One region of the Ideonella sp. sgz306126 genome, then DNA from elsewhere that is predicted to be linked to it. Evidence: riboswitches for the same ligand, from Rfam matches in the RefSeq annotation. Region 1 holds a riboswitch; the other holds the start of a gene.

What was found. A riboswitch is a leader RNA that binds a small molecule or an ion and turns the genes downstream of it on or off. The one in region 1 is predicted to bind thiamine pyrophosphate.
Region 2: another riboswitch for thiamine pyrophosphate. It lies ahead of AC0N04_RS15560 (TonB-dependent siderophore receptor); the one in region 1 lies ahead of thiC (phosphomethylpyrimidine synthase ThiC).

Annotation. Positions count from the first base shown of each region.
Region 1 covers NZ_JBVYWP010000002.1:498,855-505,324, forward strand. The annotation lists gene AC0N04_RS06770 (lipid-transfer protein) at 1-230, shown strand, start outside; gene AC0N04_RS06775 (acyl-CoA dehydrogenase family protein) at 245-1,438, shown strand; TPP riboswitch at 1,466-1,568, shown strand; gene thiC (phosphomethylpyrimidine synthase ThiC) at 1,657-3,570, shown strand; gene AC0N04_RS06785 (FAD-dependent oxidoreductase) at 3,574-4,716, shown strand; gene thiS (sulfur carrier protein ThiS) at 4,713-4,973, shown strand; gene AC0N04_RS06795 (thiazole synthase) at 4,981-5,766, shown strand; gene thiD (bifunctional hydroxymethylpyrimidine kinase/phosphomethylpyrimidine kinase) at 5,774-6,470, shown strand, end outside.
Region 2 covers NZ_JBVYWP010000005.1:92,167-98,636, reverse strand. The annotation lists tRNA gene AC0N04_RS15565 (tRNA-Asn) at 291-366, opposite strand; gene AC0N04_RS15560 (TonB-dependent siderophore receptor) at 404-2,542, opposite strand; TPP riboswitch at 2,616-2,721, opposite strand; gene fdxA (ferredoxin FdxA) at 2,872-3,195, opposite strand; gene AC0N04_RS15550 (phosphoadenylyl-sulfate reductase) at 3,388-4,185, opposite strand; gene AC0N04_RS15545 (DUF934 domain-containing protein) at 4,200-4,676, opposite strand; gene AC0N04_RS15540 (nitrite/sulfite reductase) at 4,685-6,433, opposite strand.

The sequences.
Region 1 (6,470 bases):
TCGATGCTGGCGACAACACCTACGGCGGCCGGATCGTCACCAACCCGTCGGGCGGGCTGCTCAGCAAGGGCCACCCGCTGGGCGCCACCGGCCTGGCGCAGTGCACCGAGCTGGTCCAGCAGCTGCGCGGCCAGGCCGGGCGCCGCCAGGTCGACGGCGCGCGGCTGGCGCTGCAGCACAACCTGGGCCTGGGCGGGGCCTGCGTGGTGACCCTCTACGAGCGCCAGTGAGCGGGGACCGGACCATGCTGCCGCAGCTTCATCGCCATCGCTGGATGGACGCGGACATCGAGACCTTCCGCGACGCCGTCCGCCGCTACATCACCGGAGAACTGGCGCCGCAGCTGGACGGCTGGCGCCGCCAGGGCTTCATTCCGCGCGAGATCTGGCGCCGGTTCGGGCAGATGGGGTTCCTGCTGCCCGAGCTGGACGAGGCCCACGGCGGCGCGGGCGCCTCGCTGGCTTACCAGCTGGTGGTGCAGGACGAACTGGCGCGGGCCGAGATGCCGGCCAACACCGCGGTCCACACGATCGCGGCGCACTACCTGCTCGACTATGGCACCGACGCGCAGAAGCAGCGCTGGCTGCCGCGGCTGGCCAGCGGCGAGCTGCTCGCCGGCATCGCGCTGACCGAACCGGGCTGCGGCTCGGACCTGAAGGCGCTGCGCACCCGCGCCCGGCGCGATGGCGACGCGTACGTCATCGACGGCGCCAAGACCTTCATCACCAATGGCGCCACCGCCAACCTGCTGGTGGTGGCGGTGCGCACCGGCGGTGCCGGCAGCCGTGGCGTCTCGCTGGCGGTGCTGGAAACCGAACGGCTGCCGGGCTTCCGGGTTGGCCGGCGGCTCGAGAAGCTGGGCCAGCACGCCTCCGACACCGCCGAGCTGTTCTTCGACGGCGTTCGCATTCCGGCGGCCAACCTGATCGGCGAGAAGGAAGGCGAAGGCTTCGCCCAGTTGATGAGCCAGCTGCCCTACGAGCGCCTGCTGCTGTGCGTGCCGGCGGCGGCGGTGATCGAGCGCGCCGTGGAGCTGACGGTCGACTACACCCGGCAGCGGCACGCGTTCGGCCAGCCGCTGTCGGACTTTCAGAACACCCGCTTCAAGCTCGCCGAATGCGCGACGCTGGCGCATGTCGTGCGCAGCTTCGTCAACGACTGCATCCAGCGGTTGCTCGACGGCACACTCGACGACGAGGCCGCCTACATGGCCAAGTGGTGGTGCACCGAACAGCAGGGCAAGGTCACCGACGAGTGCCTGCAGCTGTTCGGCGGCTACGGCTACATGGTCGACTACCCGATCGCGCGCCTCTACGCCGATGCGCGCATCCAGCGCATCTACGGCGGCACCACCGAGATCATGAAAGACCTGATCTCGCGCCGGCTGTTCGCCTCGGGTGACGGCCGGGACGGGTTGGCGCGTTCATCATCGTCTTGACCTTCGCGCGCCGCCGCCCGTACACTGCGCCCCGCTCCGGGGTGCACGCAAGTGCTGAGATGGCGACGACGCCGAACCCGACGAACTTGATCCGGTTCATACCGGCGTAAGAAGAGCCGTTGGTTCCCGTTGAGGTTCACGTCATGGCGGCACGCCGTGGCGCACACATCAAGGGGCACTTTCCGGAGCACCACCTGCCCAACGGAAAGACCGCCCCGATGACGACGACCTCAGCTCCCCTCGACACCGCCCCGTTCGCCGAGCGCCTCGCGCTGACGCGTGCGCCGTTTCCCGCCTCGACCAAGGTCCACGTGCCGGGCGAGCTGCACGCCGGCCTGCGCGTGCCGATGCGGGAGGTCGCGCTGACCAACGGCGAGCACATCTCGCTGTACGACACCTCGGGGCCGTACACCGATCCGGCCGCATCGATCGACGTGCGCAGCGGCCTGGCGCCGCTGCGCGCCGCCTGGATCGAGGCCCGCGGCGACACCGAGGGCTACGCCGGCCGCGCGCCGCAGGCGCTCGACGACGGCAGCCGGCACGAGGCCCGCGAGGCCGAACGCCTGGCCGCGCTGCGCCGCGAGGCCGCCGGGCTGCAGCGCGCGCCGCGCCGCGCGCGGGCCGGCGCCAATGTCACGCAGATGCACTACGCGCGGCGCGGCATCGTCACGCCGGAGATGGAGTTCGTCGCGATCCGCGAGAACGGCCGCCGCGAGTGGATGGCCGAGTACCTCGCCGATGCCGGCCGCGAGCTGCGCCTGCAGGGCCGGCCGCTGGGGGCGCAGGTCCCGCGCATCGTCACGCCCGAATTCGTGCGCGACGAGGTCGCGCGCGGCCGCGCGATCATCCCGGCCAACATCAACCACCCCGAGGTCGAGCCGATGGCGATCGGCCGCAACTTCCGGGTCAAGATCAACGCCAACATCGGCAACTCGGCGGTCACGTCGGGCATCGACGAAGAGGTCGAGAAGCTGGTCTGGGCGATCCGCTGGGGTGCCGACAACGTGATGGACCTGAGCACCGGCCGCAACATCCACACCACGCGCGACTGGATCGTGCGCAACTCGCCGGTGCCGATCGGCACGGTGCCGATCTACCAGGCGCTCGAGAAGGTCGGCGGCGTGGCCGAGGACCTGAGCTGGGAGATCTTCCGCGACACGCTGATCGAGCAGGCCGAGCAGGGGGTCGACTACTTCACCATCCATGCCGGCGTGCGCCTGGCGTTCATCCACCTGACGGCGAATCGGCGCACCGGCATCGTCTCGCGCGGCGGCTCGATCATGGCCAAGTGGTGTATCTCGCACCACCGGGAGAGCTTTCTCTACACGCACTTCGAAGACATCTGCGACATCATGAAGGCCTACGACGTGAGCTTCTCGCTCGGCGACGGCCTGCGCCCCGGCTCGGGCGCCGACGCGAACGACGAGGCCCAGTTCGCCGAGCTGCGCACGCTCGGCGAGCTGACCCGGACGGCCTGGCAGCACGACGTGCAGACCATGATCGAAGGCCCGGGCCACGTGCCGATGCACCTGATCCAGGCCAACATGCAGGAGCAGCTCCAGCACTGCCACGAGGCGCCTTTCTACACCCTTGGGCCGCTGACGACCGACATCGCCCCCGGCTACGACCACATCTCGAGCGCGATCGGCGCGGCGATGATCGGCTGGATGGGCACCGCGATGCTCTGCTACGTCACGCCCAAGGAGCACCTGGGCCTGCCCGACCGCGACGACGTGAAGGCCGGCATCGTGGCCTACAAGATCGCCGCCCACGCCGCCGACATCGCCAAGGGCCACCCCGCGGCGCGGGCGCGCGACGACGCGCTGTCGAAGGCGCGCTTCGAATTCCGCTGGCACGACCAGTTCAACCTCAGCCTCGACCCCGACACCGCGCGCGATTTCCACGACGAGACGCTGCCCAAGGATTCGAGCAAGGAGGCGCACTTCTGTTCGATGTGCGGGCCCAAGTTCTGCTCGATGAAGATCACGCAGGAGGTGCGCGACTACGCCACCGCCCAAGGCCTGAGCGAAGGCGCCGCGCTGGCGCAGGGCCTGGCGGACAAGGCCCAGGAATTCAGGCAGGCCGGCGGCGAGCTCTACATCCCGATCCGCCCGGCCGCCGAGGAGGCCTGAGCGATGGCGGCGCAGCAGGTCGGCATCGCCGGCGCGGGCCTGGTCGGGCGCCTGCTGGCCTGGCGGCTGGCGGGGCTGGGGCATGCGGTCACGGTGTTCGATCCGGCCGCCGGCCCGCTCGACCGCGGCCAGGCCGCGGGATGGACCGCCGCCGGCATGCTCAGCCCCTGGGCCGAGCTGGAGTGCGCGAACGCCGAGGTCGCCGAGCTCGGCCAGCGCTCGCTGGCCTTGTGGGCCGGGTTCGTCGGCTCGCTCGCGCCAGCGGTCCACTTCCGCCGCGAGGGCAGCCTGATGCTGGCGCACCGCAGCGACCTGGGCAGCGCCCAGCGCCTGATCGGCCTGCTGCAGGGCAAGATGCCTGCCGGCCGCGCGCCGCGCGCGCTGAGCCTCGATCAGCTGCGCGAGCTCGAGCCCGCGGTGCACGGTCCGACCCATGCCTGGATGCTGGACGGCGAAGGCCAGATCCACACCGTGCAGGCGATGCAGGCGCTGGCCGAATCCGCAACGCGGCGCGGCGTGCGCTGGTGCTGGGGACAGGCGGTGACGGACCTGGCGCCGGGGCGCCTCGGCGCGCAGCGCTTCGACGCGGTGTTCGACGCGCGCGGCGTGGGCGCGCGGCCCGGCGCGGGGCTGGCGCCGCCACCGGGTGGCGAGGATCCGGGCGTCACGCCGCAGCTTCGCGGCGAGGACCTGGGGTTCACGCCGCAGCTTCGCGGCGTGAGGGGCGAGATCCTCTGGTTGCACGCGCCCGGCCTGGTGCTGCGGCGGCCGCTGCGGCTGCTGCACCCGCGCTGGCGGGTCTATCTGGTGCCGCGGCCGGGCGATCTGGTGGTGGTCGGCGCCAGCGAGATCGAGTCGGAAGACCGTTCGCCGATCTCGGTGCGCACGCTGTTGGGCCTGCTGTCGGCCGCGCACAGCGTGCTGCCCGAGCTGGCCGAGGCGCGCGTCGTGCACACCGAAACCAACCTGCGGCCGGCGCTGCCGGACAACCTGCCGCGGATCGAACACCGGCCCGGCCTGACCCGCATCAACGGACTGTTCCGCCACGGCTGGCTGATCGCCCCGGCCCTGGTCGACGACGCGTTGCGGCAGGCCGGCTTCACAGCGTCGCCGGCGGCCCCGGCACCGCAGGCGGTGGCGCCATGAGGCCGATCGAGTGTGCGGCCGACGCGGCGGCGGGCGCTGCGGTCGGCGAGGCGGCGCTGGCGGTCCGCGTCAACGGTGTCGTGCACCACCTGCCGGCCCACGGCACGCTGGCCGATCTGCTGGCGCGGCTGGGCCAGCCGCCCGAAGGCGTGGCGACGGCCGTGAACGGCCGCTTCGTCGCCCGGGACCGGCGCCAGGAGCACGCCCTGCGCGAGGGCGATCAGGTGAGCGTTTTTCAGGCGATCGTGGGAGGCTGAGGTGGAGATGACATCGACCGACTTCGTGCTGGCTGGCCGGCCCTTGCGCAGCCGCTTTCTGCTGGGCACGGCGGGCTACCCCTCGCCCCAGGTGCTGCGCGAGGCCATCGCGGCGTCGGGCAGCCAGGTCGTCACGCTGGCGCTCAAGCGCCAGCTCGCGGCCGGGGCGGGCGACAACGGCTTCGTGGAGATCATCCGCGCCAGCGGCGCCCACCTGCTGCCCAACACCGCCGGCTGCCGCACCGCGCGCGAGGCGGTCGCGCTGGCCCACATGGCGCGCGAGCTGCTGGGCACGCACTGGATCAAGCTCGAGGTGGTCGGCGACGAGCACACGCTGCAGCCCGATCCGTGGGAGCTGTGCATCGCGGCGGACGAGCTGGTGCGCGAGGGCTTCGAGGTCTTCCCGTACTGCACCGACGACCTGGTCAGCGCGCAGCGCCTGGTCGATGCCGGCTGCCGCATCCTGATGCCCTGGGGCGCGCCGATCGGCTCGGGCCAGGGCCTGCTCAACCCCTGGGCGCTGCGCATCCTGCGCGCGCGGCTGCCCGAGGTGACGCTGATCGTCGACGCCGGCATCGGCGCGCCGTCGCATGCCGTCCAGGCGATGGAGCTGGGGCTGGACGCGGTCCTGCTCAACTCGGCGGTGGCCCAGGCGGCCGATCCGGTCGGCATGGCGCGCGCGTTCGGGCTGGCGATCGAGGCCGGCTGGCTGGGCCACCGGTCCGGCCTGCTGGCACCGCAGGAGATGGCCGTCGCGTCGACCCCGGTCAGCGGCCGGCCGTTCGAGCTGTGAGGGCGGCATGAACGACCCGATCCGCCCGGTGGTGTGGAGCATCGCCGGCTCCGACAGCGGCGCCGGCGCCGGGCTGCAGGCCGACCTGCGCGCGCTGGACAGCCTGGCGGTGCAGGCCTGCACCGCGGTGGCGGCGATCACGGCGCAGAACTCGGTGCGCGTCGAGCACGTCGAACCGGTGGCCACGGCGTTGCTGGAGGCGCAGCTGGCCGCGCTCGCCAGCGATCTGCCGCCGCGCGCCATCAAGACCGGCCTGCTCGGCAGCGCGCAGAACGTCCGCTGCGTGGCCGCCTGGGTCGACCGGCTGCGGCGCGACGGGCCGGTCGCGCTGGTCGTCGATCCGGTGTGGCGGGCCAGCACCGGCGCCGACCTCAGCAGCGAGGCCTTGCGCGAGGCGCTGCTGCGCGAGTTGCTGCCGCGCGCCACCGCGATCACCCCCAATCGCGCCGAGGCCGCGTGGCTGCTGGGCTGGGACGCGGCGGCGCTGGCGGCGCCGGCGGCGGTCGAACGCGCCGCCGCCGCGCTGCGCGCGCTGGGGCCGCAGGCGGTGGTCATCACCGGTGGCGACGCGGGCGGCGAGCGCTCGATCGACTGGCTGGACGCGCCCGAGGCGCAGGGCTGGCTGGCGCTGCCGCGGGTCGACACCCGCCACCATCACGGCAGCGGCTGCGTGTTCGCATCGTCGATGGCCGCGGCGCTGGCAC
Region 2 (6,470 bases), on a different contig from region 1:
GATGCCTTACCCTTGGTTCGCATGGTCCCGTTGCCCGGACTCGGGTTGGCTGACCGACATCGGCACCACGCCTGTTGACGGTGGACAGACAGGACATCGAGGCGGGCCCCGTGCGGTCAGAAGTCGCCGTTCCACCGCGATCGTCAAGCTCGCGACGGCCGTTGATCGGTTTCTAGCCGAGCAGGTGCCTGCGTTGAAGCGAGCCCATGAATGCTCGGGCACTCACCACGATCGTCATGTCGAGCATGAAAAAACCGCCAGACCTTGCGGTGCGGCGGTTTCTCTTTGTTTGGCTCCCCGACCTGGGCTCGAACCAGGGACCTACGGATTAACAGTCCGGCGCTCTACCAACTGAGCTATCGGGGAAGTGAAGCCTCAGATTATAGGCAGGTTTTGATGGATTTCACAAGTCGACCTGAATCCCAGCGCGAAAAGTTCGCGGTGCCAGGGGGTAGAGGTAGACATGGCCGTACTGGGTAGGGGTTTCCTGCCACGCGCGGCGGTCGAACAGGTTGTCGATACCGGCGCGCAGCAGCCAGTCCCGGCCGTCAGCGTGCCAGGCATAGCGGGCGGCCAGGCCGGTGCGGGTCCAACTGGGTGCGGTCAGGCTGTTGTCGGCCAGGACCTGACGCGGGCCTTCGAACGTGATCCGGGTCTGCAAGGCCAGGCCAGGTACGCTAGGTACACGGTAGTCGATCAGCACGCGAGCGGTGTGCTCCGGCACGTTGGTGGGAGCCAAGCCGTTCTGGCCAGGGTTCTGGCTGTGCTCGCGTCGTGCCTGCAGCCACATCGTGCTGGCGTGCAGGCTCCATGGGCCTTGGGTGAGGCCGATCGCGGCCTGGGCTCCCTGGTGATGGTCCGTGCCGTCGACCTGGTGGGTGCAGCTGAGGGCGACATCGCAACTGCCCAGGTCCACCGCCAGCGGCCTGGCGATGTCGAACCAGGCGAGCGACCAACTCAGCGTGGGGCCCTGGTGCTTGACGCCGATCTCGGTCTGTCGGCTCTTAAGCGCCGGCAGGGGTTGGCCGGCGTTGGTGTAGATCGGCAGGTTGGGCGCCACATCGCTTTCCACGCCTTGGCCCCAGCTGGCGTAGACCATGTCGGCCGGGTTCAGCTGCCAAGTGCCGGCCAACCAGGGTGTGGTGAAACCTTGCGCGTACGCGGTGGCCTGTGTGCCATCGGTCTGCACGCTCCGGCGGTCGAGCGTGGTGTGGCGCAAGCCCAGCCAGAGTCCGGCGCGGCCGGCATGCATCTGGTCGAACAATTGCCATTCGGTGCTGCGTTCGGTGCGGTCGGTGTTGGTGATTTCCGGGGTTGGGGCGGCCGGGACCATGGTGTTGCCGTCCAGCGTGCCGATCCCCGCGAAGTTGTAGATCTGCGGTCCCAGGCTTTCGATGAATCGGCTGGCGAGCACGCCGGCCGAGATCTGGTGCACCACCTCGCCGGTGGTCAGATGGCCTTCCACACGCAGCGCGCCCGCGTCGGTATGGCGGCGCTCGCCGTTGCTGCGGAAGTCGTACAGGTCGAAGCTGCCGTCGCTGCAATAGCTGCTGTAGTTGTTTTCGGCGCTGCAACCGTAGGGGAAGGCGATGCGGTCGTCGGTGCGCAGTCGCTGGGTCATCGCTTGCGCCACGGCGCGCCAACCATCGGCCAGCTGCTGGGTGTAGCGCAGACTGCCGGTGGTGCCGTCGAACACCACGGGCAAGCTCCAGAGTTGGTCGTTCAGGTTGATGCGCGGGTCGATCGAAGCCGCCGACGGCAGCCGGCTGCCCAGCAGGCTGAAGCCGGGCAGGCTGGGCTGCGACTGGTGACTCAGCTCGACTTCCAGTTCGAGCAGGCCGTCGCGTCCGACCGGGGTGTCGCCGGCCACGGCAGCGAGATACCGCTGCCCGCGGTCATCCTTGAACACCGGACGAAGTTGCTCGGCTGCCAGGTTGACGCGCAGGCCAGACCGGCCGTCGGTGCCCAGGCGGCGGTCGATGTCGGCGCTCAGTTTCAGACTGCCTTCGTCCGACACGCCGGCAGACACCGTGGTGGCATTGCCGCGGGGCCGCTTCACGACGAGGTTGACCAAGCCCCCGGGTGCACTGGTGCCGGCTTGCGCGCCGCTGGTGCCTTCCAGCACTTCGACGCTTGCCTTGTCGTCCAGCGCCAAGGAGGTTTCCGCGTTGATCGGTAGGCCGTCGCGTCGGTAGTTGAAACGGTTGTCCAGCGTGTAGCCGCGCACCGCCATCGTGGCGTAGTAGCCCGGGGCGTTGTAGGCATCGCCAATGCTCGCGTCCATGCGAGTGATGTCTCCCAGGGTCTGCACGCCGGCGTCGGTCAGCGCGGCGCTGGTCAGCGTCGTGGCCTGGAAGGGCGAGCGGGCCAGCGGCGCGTCGCCGAAGCCGGCGACGGACGCGACCGCCGGGTCAGCCTGGCCGGTCACGGTGACGACCGCGGCGGGCTCGGATTGAGCCCCGGCGGCGCTGACGGCCAGCATCAAGCTGGCGCCGGCCCAGGGGCTGATTCGGCAGGAGGAAAGGAATCGGTACATGGCCATCGCGGACTCTCAAGGACGATGGCAGGGAACCCATCCGTCGGAAGTCAGGCAACACACCGGTTGGTGTGGCAAGGTCCGAGTCGGCTTGCTTCCCTGCGCGAGGATTACCTCAATCAGGTTCAAAGGGACTTTCTCAGTCGCACCGACTCATGGACGGCGCAACACCCCTAGCGAATGTGTTCGGCCCAGCCGGGCCGAACCGGATCGATTATCGCCGTGCACCGCCACCGGCCGCCGTGCCTGTCGCGAAAAGCCCCACAGTGCGGCCGCGCGCCGCCCACGAAAAAGCCCGCGCAGTGGCGGGCTGATGGCGCAAAGGCAGGGGGGGCTCAGCGGATCAATTCGCCCAGCTTGTTCTTGCGGTCTTTCCACTGGTCGGCATCGGGCAGCGCCGCCTTGCGCTTGGTGATGCTGGGCCAGCCCTTGGCCAGTTCGGCGTTCAGCGCGATGTAGGACTGCTGGTCGCCGGGCACGTCCTCTTCAGGGAGGATGGCGTTCACCGGGCATTCCGGGATGCAGACGGCGCAGTCGATGCATTCGTCGGGATCGATGGCCAGAAAGTTCGGGCCTTCGCGGAAGCAATCGACGGGGCAGACGTCGACGCAGTCGGTGTACTTGCAGCGGATGCAGGCTTCTGTGACGACGTGGGTCATGGGCAGGCGACGGTCATTGGAGGAAGAAAGGCGGACCCGGTGGGTAGCGCCCGGCTCGCGGGCCGGCGTGAAGCGGGCAAGCCGCCGCGCGCGGCGAAACTGGGATTTTAAGGCCAGGTGGCACGCCGGCCATGATGACCCTCAATATTGAAGGTGCACCTCGGGTGCGAGGCCGGTGCCAGCGGACGGCGCTCAGGCGGTGACCGCCTGCTGGCGGGCTGGCGCAGCGTTGACGTGCAGACCGCACTCCTTGGCGCCTTCGTCTTCCCACCACCAGCGGCCGGCGCGGAAATCTTCGCCCAGCGCAATGGCGCGGGTGCAAGGTGCGCAGCCGATGCTGGGCATGAAGGCGTCGTGCAGCGGGTTGTAGGGTACGTCGTGCCGGTCGATGTAGTGCCAGACATCGTTCCAGCTCCACGCCAGCAAGGGATTGAACTTGATCCGACCATTCGGTTCCACTTCGCGGGCGGGCAGGTTGCCGCGGTGGGCGGACTGCTCTCGGCGCAGTCCGGTGATCCAGGCGCTGCGGCCTGCCAGCATCCGGTCCAGCGGTTCCAGCTTGCGCAACTGGCAGCAAGCCTTGCGCAACTCGATGCTCTGGTACATCGCCTGCTCGCCGTGGCGGTGCACGAAGTGCACCACGGCCTCGTCGCGAGGCGCGTAGCGCTCGATCGTCAGCGCATAGTGGTGCTCGGCGCGCGCCAGCAAGTCCTGCGTCTGGGCATGCAGTGCCCCGGTCTGAAGCGTGGCCACGGCGATCGGCAGTTGATGGCGTGCGATCAGGTCGGTGAGCACCATGTCTTCGGCACCCAGGCTGCTGGCCAGCACGATGGTGTCGACGTGTTCGGCGGCTCCGCTGCGCAACTGGGCGAGCGTGTCGGCCAGCCGTTGCTCGAAGCCGGGGGTGACCCGGGCGTAGAGGTCGATCGCGCGGGCCTGCGGGGCGCTGCCCCGGTCCGGCAGCAAAGAGATGAGGTCTTGGTTCGGCATGAGTGCGAGGTCCGTCAGGCGGGCAGGCGGGCAAACAGCGGTCGCGTCTGCACGACATCACCCTGGTAATGGGCGCTGATCCGGGCGAGCGCACGCCGTGCATGGGATTCCGATTGATCGGCGCGCAGATGCACCGCGTCGAAACCGGTTCGATGCAGCAGCGGCAGCATGTCCACCAACACCTCGCCGGTGGCGCGCAGTTCGCCGCGGTATCCCAGGCGCGAGCGCAGCAGACGGGCCTGGCTGTACGCGCGCCCGTCGACCCACTTGGGGAACTGCAGCACGATCAGCGACAGTCCAGCCAGGTCGGCGCCAAGCGCCTCCACGTCGTCGGTGTTCGCCAGGAGCACGCCCTTGCGCGTGTCGGACGGCCAGTCTTCGTGACGTTGCCAGCGGGCCAGCGACATCAGCACGGCGCGATGCTCGGGGCCGGATGCCGCCTCGTCATCCAGTCGGCACCAGGGGTCGTCAAGCAGGGAGATGAATTTCATCGCGGGTCTCAGGCAACGCAATCGGCTTCGGCAGCCTGGGTCGGGGCGGTCTCTCGTTCCGGCGCGCGTGCGGTCTGGCGGCGCACGGCATCGGCGGCGGTGCGGAAGGGCGCCAAGCCCAGGCGCCGAACGCTGTCGACGAAGCGCTCGCCTCGTTCGCGCAGGCGCACGTAGGTGTCGATCAGCGCCTCGACCACGTCAGGCACTTCTTCCGCCGCAAAGGCCGGCCCGATCACCCGGCCGGGGCTGGCCGGCCCGCTCAGGGTCGAACCGTCCGAGCCGCCCAGCGACAGCTGATACCACTCGTCCCCGTCCTTGTCGATGCCCAGGATGCCGATGTGACCGGTGTGATGGTGGCCGCAGCTGTTCATGCAACCACTGATGTGCAGATCGATCTCGCCCAGATCGAACAATTCGTCGAGATCGTCGAAGCGCTCGCTGATGCTGGCGGCGATCGGGATCGAGCGGGCGTTGGCCAGCGCGCAGAAGTCGCCTCCAGGGCAGGCGATGATGTCGGTCAGCAGGCCGATGTTGGGCGTCGCGAAACCGCCATCCTGGGCCGCATGCCAGACGGCGCGCAGATCGGCCTCGCGCACCCACGGCAGCAGCAGGTTTTGCTCGTGGGTGACACGCAGCTCGCCCAGAGAATAGCGGTCGGCCAGCGTGGCGGCCCGGTCCATCTGGTCGGCCGTCAGATCCCCCGGCGCCTGGCCGGGCCGCTTCGTCGACAGGGTCACGGCGCGGTAGCCGGGGATGCGATGCGGATGCACGTTGCGGTCCAGCCAGCGCAGGAACGCGACCGGCGCCGGCCCGGTGCGATGCGGGTTGTAGCCGCCGGTGGCCGGGCGCACACCGGCCGGCAGCGCGAAGTGGCGCGCCACCCGCTCCAGTTCCGATGCGGGGATCAGGTGCTGGCGGCCTTCGGCATCGCTGCCCAGGATCTTCCCGAACTCGGTGTTCACCGCGTCGACGAAGCGCTGCCCTTCGGCCTTGACCAGGATCTTCAGGCGGGCCTTGTAGGCGTTGTCGCGCCGGCCGTAGCGGTTGTAGACCCGGACGATCGCCTCGAGGTAGACGAGGATCTGCTGCCAGGGCACGAAGGCGTGGATCTCGCTGGCGATGATCGGCGTGCGACCCATGCCGCCACCGGCCAGCACGGTGAAGCCGACCTCGCCGTCAGCGTTCTTCAGCAGTTGCAGGCCCACGTCATGCCAGGCGATTGCGGCGCGGTCGGCGCGGGCACCGGTGATGGCGATCTTGAACTTGCGCGGCAGGAAGGCGAATTCCGGATGCAGCGTGCTCCACTGGCGCAGGATCTCGGCGTAGGGCCGGGGATCGATCTGCTCATCGGGGGCAATCCCGGCCAGCGCGTCGCTGGTGATGTTGCGGATGCAGTTGCCCGAGGTCTGGATGCCGTGCAGGTCGACCTCGGCCAGCTTGTCCATCACGTCGGCCGCCTCCGCCAGCGGGATCCAGTTGAACTGCACGTTCTGGCGGGTGCTGAGGTGGCCGAAGCCGCGATCGTGGTCGCGGGCGATCGCGGCCAACTGGCGCAGCTGGCGGCTGGCGATTTCGCCATAGGGCACGGCGACCCGCAGCATCGGTGCGTGGCGTTGGACGTACCAGCCGTTCTGCAGGCGCAGGGCCCGGAAATCGTCGTCCGGCAGTTCGCCGCCGAGATGACGAGCCAGCTGGTCGCGGAACTGCGCGGCGCGCTGGTGGACCACTTGACGATCGAAGCGGGTGTAGGTGTACATCGGGAGAACCCTGGCTTGTGAGGCGACGAGGGTGACT